2 regions of the Isoptericola sp. NPDC060185 genome follow, and region 2 is predicted to be linked to the other one. Evidence: riboswitches for the same ligand, from Rfam matches in the RefSeq annotation. Region 2 holds a riboswitch; the other holds the start of a gene.
The links. A riboswitch is a leader RNA that binds a small molecule or an ion and turns the genes downstream of it on or off. The one in region 2 is predicted to bind S-adenosylmethionine.
Positions count from the first base shown of each region.

Region 1: another riboswitch for S-adenosylmethionine. It lies ahead of ACFWDO_RS09825 (methylenetetrahydrofolate reductase); the one in region 2 lies ahead of ACFWDO_RS20745 (aminotransferase class V-fold PLP-dependent enzyme).

Region 1 covers NZ_JBHWYY010000022.1:2,247-9,453, forward strand. Annotated here, with positions in the region: gene ACFWDO_RS09810 (hypothetical protein) at 1-580, shown strand, start outside; gene ACFWDO_RS09815 (hypothetical protein) at 796-1,221, shown strand; gene ACFWDO_RS09820 (NADP-dependent oxidoreductase) at 1,780-2,670, shown strand; SAM riboswitch class I at 2,751-2,857, shown strand; gene ACFWDO_RS09825 (methylenetetrahydrofolate reductase) at 2,863-3,885, shown strand; gene metE (5-methyltetrahydropteroyltriglutamate--homocysteine S-methyltransferase) at 3,914-6,343, shown strand; gene ACFWDO_RS09835 (FBP domain-containing protein) at 6,745-7,207, shown strand, end outside.
Region 2 covers NZ_JBHWYY010000122.1:411-6,418, forward strand. Annotated here, with positions in the region: gene ACFWDO_RS20720 (OmpA family protein) at 1-263, opposite strand, end outside; gene ACFWDO_RS20725 (hypothetical protein) at 268-900, opposite strand; gene ACFWDO_RS20730 (hypothetical protein) at 1,048-1,548, opposite strand; gene ACFWDO_RS20735 (protein kinase) at 1,665-2,870, opposite strand; gene ACFWDO_RS20740 (RNA polymerase sigma factor) at 2,870-3,538, opposite strand; SAM riboswitch class IV at 3,625-3,741, shown strand; gene ACFWDO_RS20745 (aminotransferase class V-fold PLP-dependent enzyme) at 3,776-5,215, shown strand; gene ACFWDO_RS20750 (CsbD family protein) at 5,299-5,472, opposite strand; gene ACFWDO_RS20755 (hypothetical protein) at 5,569-6,008, opposite strand, start outside.

The DNA of each region.
Region 1 (7,207 bases), on a different contig from region 2:
GCTCGGGCGGCGCTGGGGCGAGCTCGCCTGGCGTGGTCTGGGCACGTGGTTCGACACACCGTCCGCACCGGGCAAGGGCTTCGACGACCGCTACCCGGGGCTGGTCGAGAAGGTGGTGGCTCGGACGACGAGCGCCACCCCTCGCGGACTGGTCGCCCGGTCGGAGTGGGCGTTCCTCGACTCGTCAGCCGCCGAGCTGCACCAATTCGTCGCCGACGTCCGACGGTCCCGTAGCGGCGGGTCGTGCCTGCTCGTCCTGCCTGCCGACGCCGACGCGCGCGTCTGGTACGCCCCAACCCTCCCCCTGGTGCACCGGCCGCTGCTCGCCTTCGAGAGCGCGCCCGGGATGGACACCTCAGCGGCGAGCCGCGAATCCGCCCTGTCGTTCCTCCGAGCCGTGGCCTCGTCGGGCTTCGCAGCCCTCGTCCCACTGAACCTGCACCCATGGGGCGGCTACGTCGTCATCGGCGACGAGTCGTTCCTGACCCACCTCGCCGAGCTGCTGGCAGACGTGTCAGTGGGCCTCGCTGACGTCACCGTCGACCAGGTCCTCTCCCGCGCAGGTCGTGCCGCGCTCTAGACGGGCTGGACGCAGCGCCCACGAGATCACCCGTCGCACCATCGACGACCTGAGGAGGAATCCGTGAAAGGCGCCTACATCATGGCGACCGACGACGACCTGTACGCGCAGATCGAGCGCGCCCTGGTCGATCGTGGCGGGCGTGCGACGCGGCAGGCTCCGCCTGTGACGGAGCCCGTCCCGCCCCACCCGCTCACCGCGAGGAGAACCCATCGATGACACTCGACGCGCACGACGTCCGGGAGCTCGCCGCGGGACTCTCATCACCGACCTCCGAATCGCGCGACCTCGCCGCGGAGAAGGTCACCGACTGGCTTGCGGTGGGCATCGACCCCACGCGTGCGGCCGCACTCTCGCGCGCCCTCGAGGTCGCGATCTCCCTGGAGGACGACGAGCGGGCCCTGGAGGCGCAGCTCAACGCCCTGAGCGAGGTCTCCGCGCTCGGCCTCGTGCCCCGGGACGTGCTCGCTCGAGTCATCGCCAGCAGAGCATGGGACGAACGCTGGGCCACCGCCTTCGTCGAGGGTCTGCGGGAGGACCTGGCCGTCGCCCCCGACGACGATCCGTCGAGGACGGCCTGGCACACGGCACGCCCCTCGAGCGCGGCCGACCGCGCGACCGATCGGCCCGCATCCCGGTGACGTCCTCAACCGCTGCCTCGCCGTCGTCATCGGGAGCCACCGCACACCCGCCTGGTCGCTCGGCCCCGCCCGCGAGGCCGCGCACGCCGGGACCTGGGACGCCGTCGTCGCCGCGTCGCTGCCCTCGGCGGCGCGGTTCCGACCCGTCACCGACTCCAGCATCCACTCCTCCTGCGTTTACGAGTCCTCGGACGGCGACGCCCTGTACGTCTCGGCCGTCCTGCCCTGGCTGATGGTCTGGAGCGGCCGGGGGCACCGCTTCCTCGATGCGCCCCCGCCCTGGGTCCGAGGGCTGACCGACGTCGGTATCTCCTTCCTCGACTCCTCCGCGGCCCGGACGCTCAGCCCGTATGCCGACGCGGACGCCGGCCGCCGCCTCACCTGACCTCGAGGTCCTGTTCGAGTGGACCGAGGGATCCGACGGCCCGGACGCGTCGACCCTCGTCGACCCCTGGCACCCCCGACGGACGGCGAGACCAGGGACGCGCGCCGCGACGCTGGCCACCCGAGCCCGCGCGGGGGACGATCGACCCACCGGAGGAGGACGACGTGCGCGCGATGGTGTTCGAGAGGTTCGGCGGCCCGCAGGTGCTGCACCCGGCGGAGGTGCCGGCGCCGCAGCCCGGGCCGGGGCAGGTGCGCGTCCGCGTGGAGGCGGCGGCGGTCAACGGCTGGGACGTGAAGTCCCGCGCCGGGACGACGGGCTCGCCGGAGCCGACCGCACCGGTCGTGCTCGGCCTCGAGGTCGCGGGGGTGGTGGACACGCTCGGCGACGGCGCGACCGGCGTCGCGCCGGGCGACCGGGTGGTGGGCTTCGCCGTCGGCGGCGGCTACGCGGAGCTCGCCCTCACAAGAGTCTTCGCGCGCGTCCCCGATGGCCTCGCCGCGACCGACGCCGTCACGCTCCCCGTGGCGGCGGAAACCGCGACGCGCGTGCTGCGCCTGCTCGGCGCGCGGGCGGGCGAGACGCTGCTGGTGCACGGGGCGTCGGGCGCGGTGGGCGCGCTGGCCACCCAGCTCGCGGTGCGCCGCGGCGCCCGCGTGATCGGGACGGCGTCCGCGCGGAATCAGGACCGCGTCGCCGCGCTCGGCGCGACGCCGACCACGTACGGCGCGGGCCTGGTCGAGCGCGTCCGGTCGCTCGCGCCTGACGGCGTGGACGCCGTCCTCGACACGACGGGCGCGGGCGTCCTGCCCGACTCGATCGCCCTGCGCGGCGGCACCGACCGGATCGTCACGATCGCCGACGACACCGCGGCCGACCTCGGTGTGACGGCCAGCTACAGATCCGAGCGGGACGCGGGCGAGCTCGCCGACGTCGTCGCCGCCCTCGCCCGCGGCGACCTCACCACCACCGTCGGCGCCGTGCTGCCGCTGGCCGACGCGGCCCGCGCGCACGAGCTCGTCGAGTCCGGGCACGCGGGCGGCAAGGTCGTGCTGGTGCCCTGATCAGGGGCGTCACCCCGCCGTCGTCTCATCAGTCGGTCGCGCCTTCGCCCGCATCGCGGATGGTGCGTACGATCGAGGTCCAGCCATCCAGAGCGGCCGAGAGTCCTGGCTCGACGACGCCGCAGCAACCCGTTCTCCGACGGAAGCCTCCCGAGGACGAAGGTGCTCACGCCAGGATCGATGGAGTGACGCATGGTCGCAGAGGCATCCCTTTCGCCCACCCCGGCGCTGCCGGCACGCCCGACGATCTCGTTCGAGCTCATGCCGCCGCGCCGGCCGGACGCCGCCCCCAAGTTCTGGGAGACGGCGCGCCGGCTCGTGGCCGCGCGCCCCGACTTCGTGTCCGTGACGTACGGCGCGGGCGGCGGTGACCGGGCGACCGCACGGCAGGTCGTCGCGACGCTGCTCGAAGGCACGCCCGTCCTGCCCGTGGCCCACCTGACCTGCGTGGGCGCCCACCGCGAGGACGTCTCGGCCGTCATCGACGACTTCCTCGACGCCGGCACCCGCGCCTTCCTCGCCCTGCGGGGCGACCCGCCGAAGGACCAGCCGGACTGGGCGCCGCCCGCCGACGGCGTCGCGTCCTCGATCGAGCTCGTGCAGCTGCTGCGCGAGGTCGAGGCCCGCCGCTGCGCCAGCGACCCGGGAGCGGCGCTGCGCGGCGCCGCCCGCCCGCTGACGATCGCCGTCGCGACGTTCGTCGACGGCAACGTCCAGGCGGGCACCACCCGGGCCCAGGAGGTCCGGCGCCTCAAGGAGAAGCAGGACGCGGGAGCGAGCTTCGCCATCACGCAGCTGTTCTACGAGGCCGACTCCTACACCGACTTCGTCGCCGAGGCCCGCGCGGCCGGGGTGACGATCCCGATCCTCGCCGGGCAGCTGCCCACGACCGAGCCGCGCCGGCTCCGTCGCGTCGAGGAGCTCACCGGCGTCGTCGCGCCCCGGCACCTGCTGGACGCGCTCGACGCCCTGCCGGACCCGGAGGCGCAGCACGCCTACGGGACGGCGCGCGCCGTCGAGCTCGCCCAGCGCGTGCTCGACGCCGGCGCCCCCGGCATCCACGTGTACACGTTCAACAAGTACCGTCCCGCTCTGGACCTGCTCGAGGGTGTGCACCTCGGCGGACCGGCGCCCTCCGACGACCCGTCGGACGGCGCGGACCTGGCCAGAAGGCCGTGGGTACCGAGCATCCCGACCCAGGCTCCCGCCGTCTGACACGCGGAGCCCGACCTCAGGAGTGCTCATGTCCACCACATCGACCAGCCCCACCCCCGCCGCGGCGTTTCCCGGCGGCACGATCCTCGGCTACCCACGCATCGGGCGCCGTCGCGAGCTCAAGAAGGCCGTCGAGTCGTTCTGGGCCGGGCGCACCGACGCCGTCGACCTGGAGGTCGCAGCCGGCGCGCTGCGCCGCGAGACGGCGCGCCGCCTCGTCGGCCTCGGCCTGAACGCCGACGACGGCTCCGTCCCCGGCGCGTTCTCCTTCTACGACCAGGTGCTCGACGTCGTCGCGCTGCTGGGCGCCGTCCCGGAGCGGTTCCGCGACCTGCTCGACGACGAGGACGGCTCCCTCGAGCTCGACGGCTACTTCACCGTGGCCCGCGGGCGCGGCGAGGACGCCCCGCTCGAGATGACCAAGTGGTTCGACACCAACTACCACTACCTGGTCCCCGAGATCAGCGAGACGACGCCGGTCTCGTTCGCCGACCACCGCATCGTGCGCGAGTACGCCGAGGCCAAGGAGGCCGGCGTCACCACCCGGCCGGTGCTCGTGGGGCCGGTGACGTTCCTCGCCCTGTCGAAGGCGGCCGACGAGGCGGGCGAGGGCTTCCACCCGCTCGACCGGCTCGACGACGTCGTCGCCGCGTACGCCGACCTGCTGCGCGCGCTGGCCAGCGTCGGCGTCCCGTGGGTGCAGCTCGACGAGCCCGCCCTCGTCACCGACTCCCTCGACGTGCCCGCCGAGCGCCTGCACGACGCCGTCCGGTCGGCGTACCGGACGCTCGCGACCGACCTCGCGAGGGCCACCGACGATGCCGGCTCGGAGGACACCGACGTCGAGGACTCCGGCGCCGAGCGGCCCGCGATCCTCGTGACCGCGCCGTTCGGCGGCCTGCACGACGACGCCCTCGCGCTCCTCGCCGCGACGGACGTCGACGCGATCGCCATCGACCTGGTCAAGGGCGCGGCGCCCGACGGCCCCGTTCCCGGGCTGGAGCGCAAGACCCTCGTCGCGGGCGTGATCGACGGCCACAACGTCTGGCGGGCCGACCTGGCCGCGAAGCTGGACGTCGTCGAGTCGCTGCGGGGCCTCGGCGCCGGGGCCCTTGCCGTCGGCACGTCGACGTCGCTGCTGCACGTGCCGCACGACGTCGAGGACGAGGTCTTCGACACCGCGGCCGCGGGCACCACGCTCGACCCGCGCCTGCGCGACTGGCTCGCCTTCGCCGACCAGAAGGTGGGCGAGGTCGCGACCCTGGCCCGCGCCCTGGCCGACGGGCGGGACACCGTCGCGGACGAGGTCGCCGCTTCGGCTGCGGCTGTGGCCTCCCGCGCGACGGCGGACGGCGTCGTCGTGCCCGCGGTGCGCGCGCGGGCCGCGGCGCTCACCGACGCCGACTTCTCCCGCGGCCCGTACGCCGAGCGCGCGGCCGCGCAGGCCGCGCGGCTGAACCTGCCCGCGCTCCCGACGACGACGATCGGCTCGTTCCCGCAGACCCCGGAGATCCGCGCGGCCCGCGCTGCGTGGACGAAGGGCGAGCTGCCCGACGCCGAGTACTCCGCCGCGATGCGCGCGGAGATCGGGCGCGTCGTCGCGCTGCAGGAGGAGCTGGGCCTCGACGTGCTGGTGCACGGCGAGCCGGAGCGCAACGACATGGTGCAGTACTTCGCCGAGCAGCTCGACGGCTTCGCGGTGACGGCGAACGGCTGGGTGCAGTCGTACGGGTCGCGGTGCGTGCGCCCGCCGATCCTGTGGGGCGACGTGCAGCGGCCGGCCCCGATCACCGTCGAATGGTCGGCGTACACGGCGTCGCTCACCGAGAAGCCGGTCAAGGGCATGCTCACCGGACCGGTGACGATCCTCGCGTGGTCCTTTGTGCGCGACGACCAGCCGCTCGGTGACACCGCGAACCAGGTGGGGCTCGCGCTGCGTGACGAGATCGCGGACCTGGAGGCGGCGGGCATCCCCGTCGTGCAGGTGGACGAGCCCGCCCTGCGCGAGCTGCTCCCGCTGCGGCGCGCGGACCAGGAGGAGTACCTGCGCTGGTCCGTCGGGTCGTTCCGGCTCGCGACGTCCGGCGTCGCGCCGGCCACGCAGGTGCACACCCACCTGTGCTACTCGGAGTTCGGCGAGGTCATCGGCGCCATCGACGGCCTCGACGCCGACGTGACGTCGGTCGAGGCGGCCCGCTCGCGCATGGAGATCGTGCCGGAGCTCGCCGACGCCGGGTACTCCCGCGGCATCGGGCCGGGCGTCTACGACATCCACTCCCCCCGCGTGCCGTCGGCCGGCGAGGTCACCGAGCTGCTGCGGCTCGCGGTGAAGTCGATCGACCCCGCGCTCGTGTGGGTGAACCCGGACTGCGGCCTCAAGACGCGCCGGTACGCCGAGGTCGAGCCCGCGCTCGCGCACCTGGTCGAGGCGGCCCAGGCGGTCCGCGCCGCCCTCTGACCCGTCCCCCGGGTTGCCGAACAGGCAGTTGGCACCTTGATGGGGCCATTTCGAACCCCATAACGGTGCCAACTGCCTGTTCGGCGTCGAGCCTGGACCGGGTGACGGAATTCTCGTCGACCCGGGCGACGGATCGTGGCACCATGGATGGGCCGGTCGTGCCGCGGAGGCACGAGCGGACCAAAGACTTCACGAGCGAGGAGCGAGCGATGCCGGGCGTCGCAGGGAGCGGGGTGGGCCACCAGGCCTGCTCGGGCAGTCCCGCCTGCCCCGTCGTCGTCCCCCGCTGACCAGTTCAGCAGGAGGCGACGCGGGGCTTCGTCATGCCCACCGTCGCCGCCCGACGCCGCTGCTCGCGCCGTCATCCCGGTGACACCCCGCTCACCGAAAGCCGAACCCTCATGAACCCCCTGACCGAGAAGCAGCTCCGCGACAGCCTCGTCAACGCCACCCGCAGCGAGCGGCAGCGCCTCCTGCCCCCCGACCTCTCCGAGGTCCGCTGGGACCGCATCGACTACCTGGGCTGGCGCGACCGCAAGCAGCCGCTGTCCGCGTACGTCGTGACCTGGGTGGACGACGCCCCGCTCGGCGTCCTCCTGCGCTCCAACGACGGCACCGGCCGGCGTCGTGCGGCGATGTGCGCCTGGTGCGAGGACGTCGTCGCGACGAACGACGTGCAGCTCTACGTCGCCAAGCGCGGCGGCGCCGCGGGCCGCAACGGCGACACCATCGGGACGCTGATCTGCAGCGACTTCCACTGCTCCCGCAACGTCCGCCGGCGGCCGACCTTCGCCGAGGCGGGGTCGGACGACGAGGGCGTCCGCGCGGTCATCATCGAGCGTCGCGTCGACGCCCTGCGCTCCC
Region 2 (6,008 bases):
TCGTCGCCGTCCGTCGTCGTGTCGTCGACGGAGAGCACCGAGCCCTCGATCACGTACTCCGTGACCGACCTGACGATGTTCTCCTGAGACGGCTCGCCCAGGTCGAGGGCGCCGACGGCGGGCCAGGCGTACCCACCGGCCGGGTCGTCGGTCGCAGCGGTGGCGGACGGGGCGGCCGCCGCGGCGGCGCCGAGGCCCACGAGGGCGATCGCGGCCGTGGCGAGCACGCGCCGGGGGTGTCGGGTGCGCAGGTGGGGTCGCATCGGCTCAGTCCTCGAAGGTCAGCGGGACGTCCTCGAACACCGGCATCGACTCGGCCAGCTTGACGTCGACGGTGGTGATGTCGTCCTCGGGCGCCGCGAAGAACGCCTGGTAGCCGACGGACTGGCCGGGCAGGGCGGTGGTGAAGACGGGGTCGGACCGGAACCACCGGCCGCCCCCGTCGGCCTCGACCACGCGGTACTCCTTGAGGTTCTCCCGGTCGATGAGGGTCAGGGACGGGGCCTCCCCGGTGGCGTCGTAGAACGACGCGGGCCGGCCACCGTCGTCGAACTCGGGCGTCATGACGAGCCGCAGCTCCGTCGTGGGGCCGGAGACCACGATGGACTCGACGCCGATGCGGACCTTCTTGTCCTCGGTGCCCGGGACGGTGAACGTCGCGTCGGCGATCACGTCGTCCGGGTCGGGGAAGTCGACGCCCGGCGTGCCCGAGTCCTCGCCCGCCCCCTCGTTCGAGCCCTGGTCCTCGCCGTCCGCGGCGGGCGACGTCGTCGCCTCGTCCGTGACCGTCGGGGTGGGGGCCGCGTCGTCGAACCCGGCCGCGTCGCCCGGGGAGCAGGCGGCGAGGGCGAGCAGGCTCACGACGGCCAGCGGGGCCAGTCGCGCGGGAGAGATTCGCATGATCATGTCCTGTCGGTGAGTGGATCGGGACGTGCCTGTCATGGAGTGCTGGAGTGCTGGAGTGCTGGAGTGCTGGTCGCTGCTGGTCACTGGGAGTGCCGGTCGCCGGGCCGGATACATGCCGGGGGCATCCGGCGCGGGACCCGTTCAGTCGTCGTCCTCGCCGAAGTGGGCGACGTGGGCGTGACGGTGGTGGGCGACGTACAGCCGCAGCTCGATGTCGCGGCCGTCGGTCATCGCGCCGAGCACGCGGTCGATGCGGTCCGACTCGCGGGCCGCGGCCCGGACGACGACGGCGGCGTGGTCCTTCGTGTCCGCGCCCGACCAGGTGCCGCGCTCGGCGAGCGCACGCTCCGTGGCGGCGACGCCGGACGCGAGGTCGGTGCCGGTGAGCCGCTCCACCTGCGTGCGGTCGAGGGTGATGACGGTCTTGTAGCCGTCGGAGTGGCGCACGGTGTACGCCGAGGCGTCCTTCGCGCGGGGCTGCGGCGAGGCCTCCTGCGACCCCGTCGTGACCCGCGCCTCGGCGCCGGTCGCCGGGACACCCGCGTCGTCGAACCCGGCGTCGGGGCCCGGTGCCGCGCACGCCCCCAGGGCGAGCAGGCCGGCGAGGGCGATCGGCGGGAGTCGGCGGGGAAGGTGTCGCATGGTGTGGTCTCTCCTGTCGCTGGGGTCAGCGGGATCGCTGCTGACACCCGTGAGTCGGAGGCGACGGCCGAAAGGTTGCACGCGGACGCGGATTCTTCTCCTGCCGGGTTCCCGCGTCACGGTCCGCCGGCGACCTCGAGGAGGTGGACGGCGGTGATCGGCGTCCCGTCGGGGGCGCGGGCGTCCAGCACGACCTTCGCGGAGCCGGCCCGGTTCGCGGTGAGCCTCACGGTCTCCTCGTCCGTCGCGTAGGCGCCGTTGGGGAGCGTCCACACCCAGTGCTCCGCGCCCTCGACGTCGGCCGTGAGCGTCACCGGCGTGCCGACCGTCGCCGTCGACGGCCCGGAGATCGCGACGCTCGCCCCGCCCGCGGCTGACGGCGGGTGGTCGCGCAGCCAGGCCGTGCCGCCCGCGCCGACGCCCAGGCCCACGGCGGTGCCCACGACGGCGGCGACGACGACGCGCGCCGGGCGACGGCGCCCGCGGCCCGTGGCCGTCCCCGACGTCGGCTCCGCGCCGTGCGCCGGGTCGAGCGCCCGCTCGACGTCGGCCAGCCAGGCGGCGGCGTCCGGGTGCCGCCGGGCGGGGGAGTCGGCGAGGCTGCGCCCCAGCGCGGTGGTCAGGGCGCGCGGCAGGTCGGCACCCTCGGTGAGCCAGGTGATCAGCGCGGACATCGCCCACAGGTCGGCGCGGGTGTCGACGGTGCCGGGGCCGCCCTGCTCGGGCGGCCGGAAGCCCTCCGTGCCGCCCGCGACCGTCAGCCCGGAGCTGCGCGCCAGGTCCTTGCACATGCCGAGGTCGGCCACGACGAGCCGTTCGTCGGCCCGCACGACGGACGTCGCCGCCCCGTCGGCGGGGCCGTCCGGGCTGGTGCGCAGCAGCACGTTGCCGGGGCTGAGGTCGCGGTGCACGAGCTGCGCGGCGTGCACGGCCTCGACCGCCGCCGCGAGCCCGCGCGCGACGGCCAGCACGTCGGCCGGCGACGCGGTCCAGCCCTCGGCGCGCAGCGCGTCGACGCGCTGCGCCAGCGTGCCGCGGTCGGCGTGCTCCAGCACCAGGTACGGCTGCTGCCGGTCGCTCTCGCCGATGTCGTGCACGGCCACGACGTGCGGGCTCGCGACCCGCCGCAGCGCGCGCCCCTCGGCGATGAACCGCTCGCGGATCTCCGGGTTGAGGCTGTGGTTCTCCGCGAGCACCTTGACCACGACGACGTCGTCGAGCCGCTCGTCGACGGCGCGGTGCACGGTGGCGAACGACCCCGCGCCGATCACCTCGCCCACGCGGTAGCGGCCGAGGTGCCGGTCGCCGGTCGGCCCGGCCATCAGGGCACGCCCCCGAGCGCCGCCGCCACGAGGGCGCGGCCCCGGGAGATCTGCGACTTCACGGCGGGGACGCTGCGCCCGAGCCGCTCGGCCACGTCGGCGTACGGCAGGCCCTCGATGTCCCGCAGCGTGACGGGCTCGCGGTAGAGCTCGGGCAGGGCGGCGAGCGCGTCGCGCACCGTGGCGCGGGTGGCCAGCAGCGAGCTCATCCGCTCGGAGGGGCCGACGTCGTCGTCCGGCAGGGTCGTCGTGGCCCGTTGGCGGCGCAGGTGGTCCACCACCCGGTGGCGGACGATGCCGTGCACCCACGTCGTGACGCGCGACCCGCCCGCGAACGACCGGATGGACGTGGCCACGGAGATGAGCACGTCCTGGCTGACGTCGTCGACGGCCGTCTCGTCGAGCAGCGAGCTGCGCACGAACCGCTGCACGACGCCCGACTCGTCCAGCTGCTCCACCAGCAGCTCCGTGGCGAGCGCGGAGCCGGCGGCGGCGCGGTGGCCGAGCAGGTCGAGCGCGTCGGCCGCGGCGTCGCCCGTCGTCGACCGGGCTGCGTCACGGGCTGCGTTACGGGCCGCGTAGGCGTCTCCGGCGTCGACGGCACGACCGAGCCGGTCGAGCGGGCCGTCCGCGGGCGCGCCGGAGGCGGGAACGGTGCGGTCGGGCATGCGGCCACCTTCTCACGCGACCGCATCGTGAGAAGGGCGGCCCCTCCGCTTGACCGTGTCCTGGAGCGCACGCACCATGGGCGGCAGGTCATGAGTGCCAGCGCGAAGCCCCGGCTCGCTGGCCGGCAACCCTCCTCTCGCGGCGGGGTGCCCCGGGTGACGACCTGGCCCCGCGTCGTCCGGCGCGCGGGCAAGCGCGGGGAGTCACCTCCCCGGCACCACCGAGGAGGACCACGCATGACCACTCTCGCCACCGCGCCCGCCCCGGCGCCCATCGCCCCGCCCGTGCACGACGTCGCGCCCGTCCTGCCCGTCGTGGGCGCGGACACGCTCGTCCCGCTCGTGGACGGCCGCCGGGTGCCGTACGCCAACCTCGACGTCGCGGCGTCGGCCCCGGCCCTGCAGGCCGTCGCCGACCGCGTGAACCGCGTCCTGCCGCTGTACGCCAGCGTGCACCGCGGCGCCGGCTACCTGTCGCAGGTCTCCACGGCGCTCTACGAGACCGCCCGTCGCACGATCGGCGCGTTCGTCGGCGCCCGCGACGACGACCTCACGATCGTCACCCGCAACACCACGGACTCGCTCAACCTGCTCGCGGGCTGCGTGCCCGCCGACCCGGTGACGGGCGAGCCCGGCCGCGTCCTCGTGCTCGACATCGAGCACCACGCCAACCTGCTGCCCTGGCAGCGCGTCACGGACGCCACCGTCGTGACGGGCGGGCCGTCCGTGGCCGCCACGCTCGCGGAGATCGAGGAGGAGCTGTCCGCCGGGGTGGCCACCGGCCGCCCGTACGCGCTCCTCGCCCTCACCGGCGCGTCCAACGTCACGGGCGAGGCGCTGCCGGTGGCCGACGTCGTCGCCGCGGCCCACGGGGCGGGTGCGCGGGTCGTGCTCGACGGCGCGCAGCTGGTGCCGCACCGCCGCTTCTCCCTCGCGGACACCGGCGTCGACTACGTCGCCTTCTCCGGGCACAAGACGTACGCCCCGTTCGGCGCGGGCGCCCTGGTCGGGCGGCGCGACTGGCTCGACGCCGGCACGCCCTACCTCGCGGGCGGCGGCGCCGTGCGGCGCGTGCGCACCACGAGCACCGACTGGCACGAGGGCCCCGCCCGGCACGAGGCCGGCTCGCCCAACGTCGTCGGCGCCGTGGCGCTCGCGGCCGCGTGCGAGGAGCTCGCCGCGCTGGACGCGGTGGCGGCCGTCGAGCACGAGGACGCCCTGCGCCGTCGGCTCGTGGAGGGGCTGGGCGCCGTCGACCGCGTCGAGGTCGTGCACGTGTGGGACGACGCCGTCGACCCGGTGGGCGTGGTGACGTTCACCGTCACGGGCTACGACCCGGGCCTGGTCGCCGCGTACCTGTCGGCCGAGCACGGCATCGGCGTGCGCGACGGACGGTTCTGCGCGCACCCGCTGCTCGGGCGGCTCGGGTTCGACGCCGGCGCCGTGCGCGCGTCGGTGGGCCTGGGCACCGCGGGCGAGGAGGTCGAGCGGCTCGTCGCCGCCGTCGGCGCGCTCGTCACCGAGGGCCCGCAGGCGCAGTACGACGTGGTGGACGGTCTGTGGGTCGTGGTCGACGACCCGCGGCCCGTGCCCGACGGCTCCGGTCTCGAGGGGCTGCTCGCCACCGCCGCGCTCGGCGCGGACGAGGCGTTCGGCTGCCTGCCCGACGAGCTCTGACGGGTCCCCCCGGCGCCAGGCCGGGGCCCGGGGACGACGACGGGGTGCCACCGTGCAGGTGGCACCCCGTCGCCCGCAGTCGGTCAGCCCTTGAACGCGTCCTTCGCGTCGTCCCCCGCCTGCTTGAGGTTCGCACTGGCCTGCTGGGCCTTGCCCTCGGCCTCTTTCTTCTCGTCGTCGGTGAGCTTGCCCGCTGCTTCCTTGACCTTGCCCTCGGCCTCCTCGGCGAGGTGCTTGGCCTTGTCTCCCAGTCCCATCGGGGCTCCTTCCGTCGGACGAACGACCTCGGGAATCGAACGTAGGCGGGTGCGGGTGTGCTCGCACGCGGGCGTCTCAGGGTGTGGTCCGGGTCGTCACGCGACCGCGAACGTCACGCAGAGCGCGGCGACGGTGAGGTCCAGGCCGACGCACCACACGGCGAGCGACCGGTGCACGACGACGTCCCGGCGGTAGTGGACCAGGTCCCAGGCGACGTGCGCGGCGAGGGCCAGGGCGGCGACGACGAGCCCGACGCGCGGCGGCATCGCGACCGCGGCGACGGCGACGCCGTAGTAGGCGACCATCGCGAACCCCTGCGCGAGGGTGGTCGGGCGGCGGCGGGCGAGCCCGTAGACCAGGAGGGCCAGCCCGACGACGCCGAACGACGCCCAGCGCGGCACGCCGGCGTACTCGAGGAACGGCAGGACGCTGGCCACCGGCACCATCGCCCAGCCCGCCCAGCGACGGCCGGTGGCGGCGGCCGCGAGGTAGCAGACGGCGGCCACGCCGACGGCGGTGGCCGGCACGGCGGCGG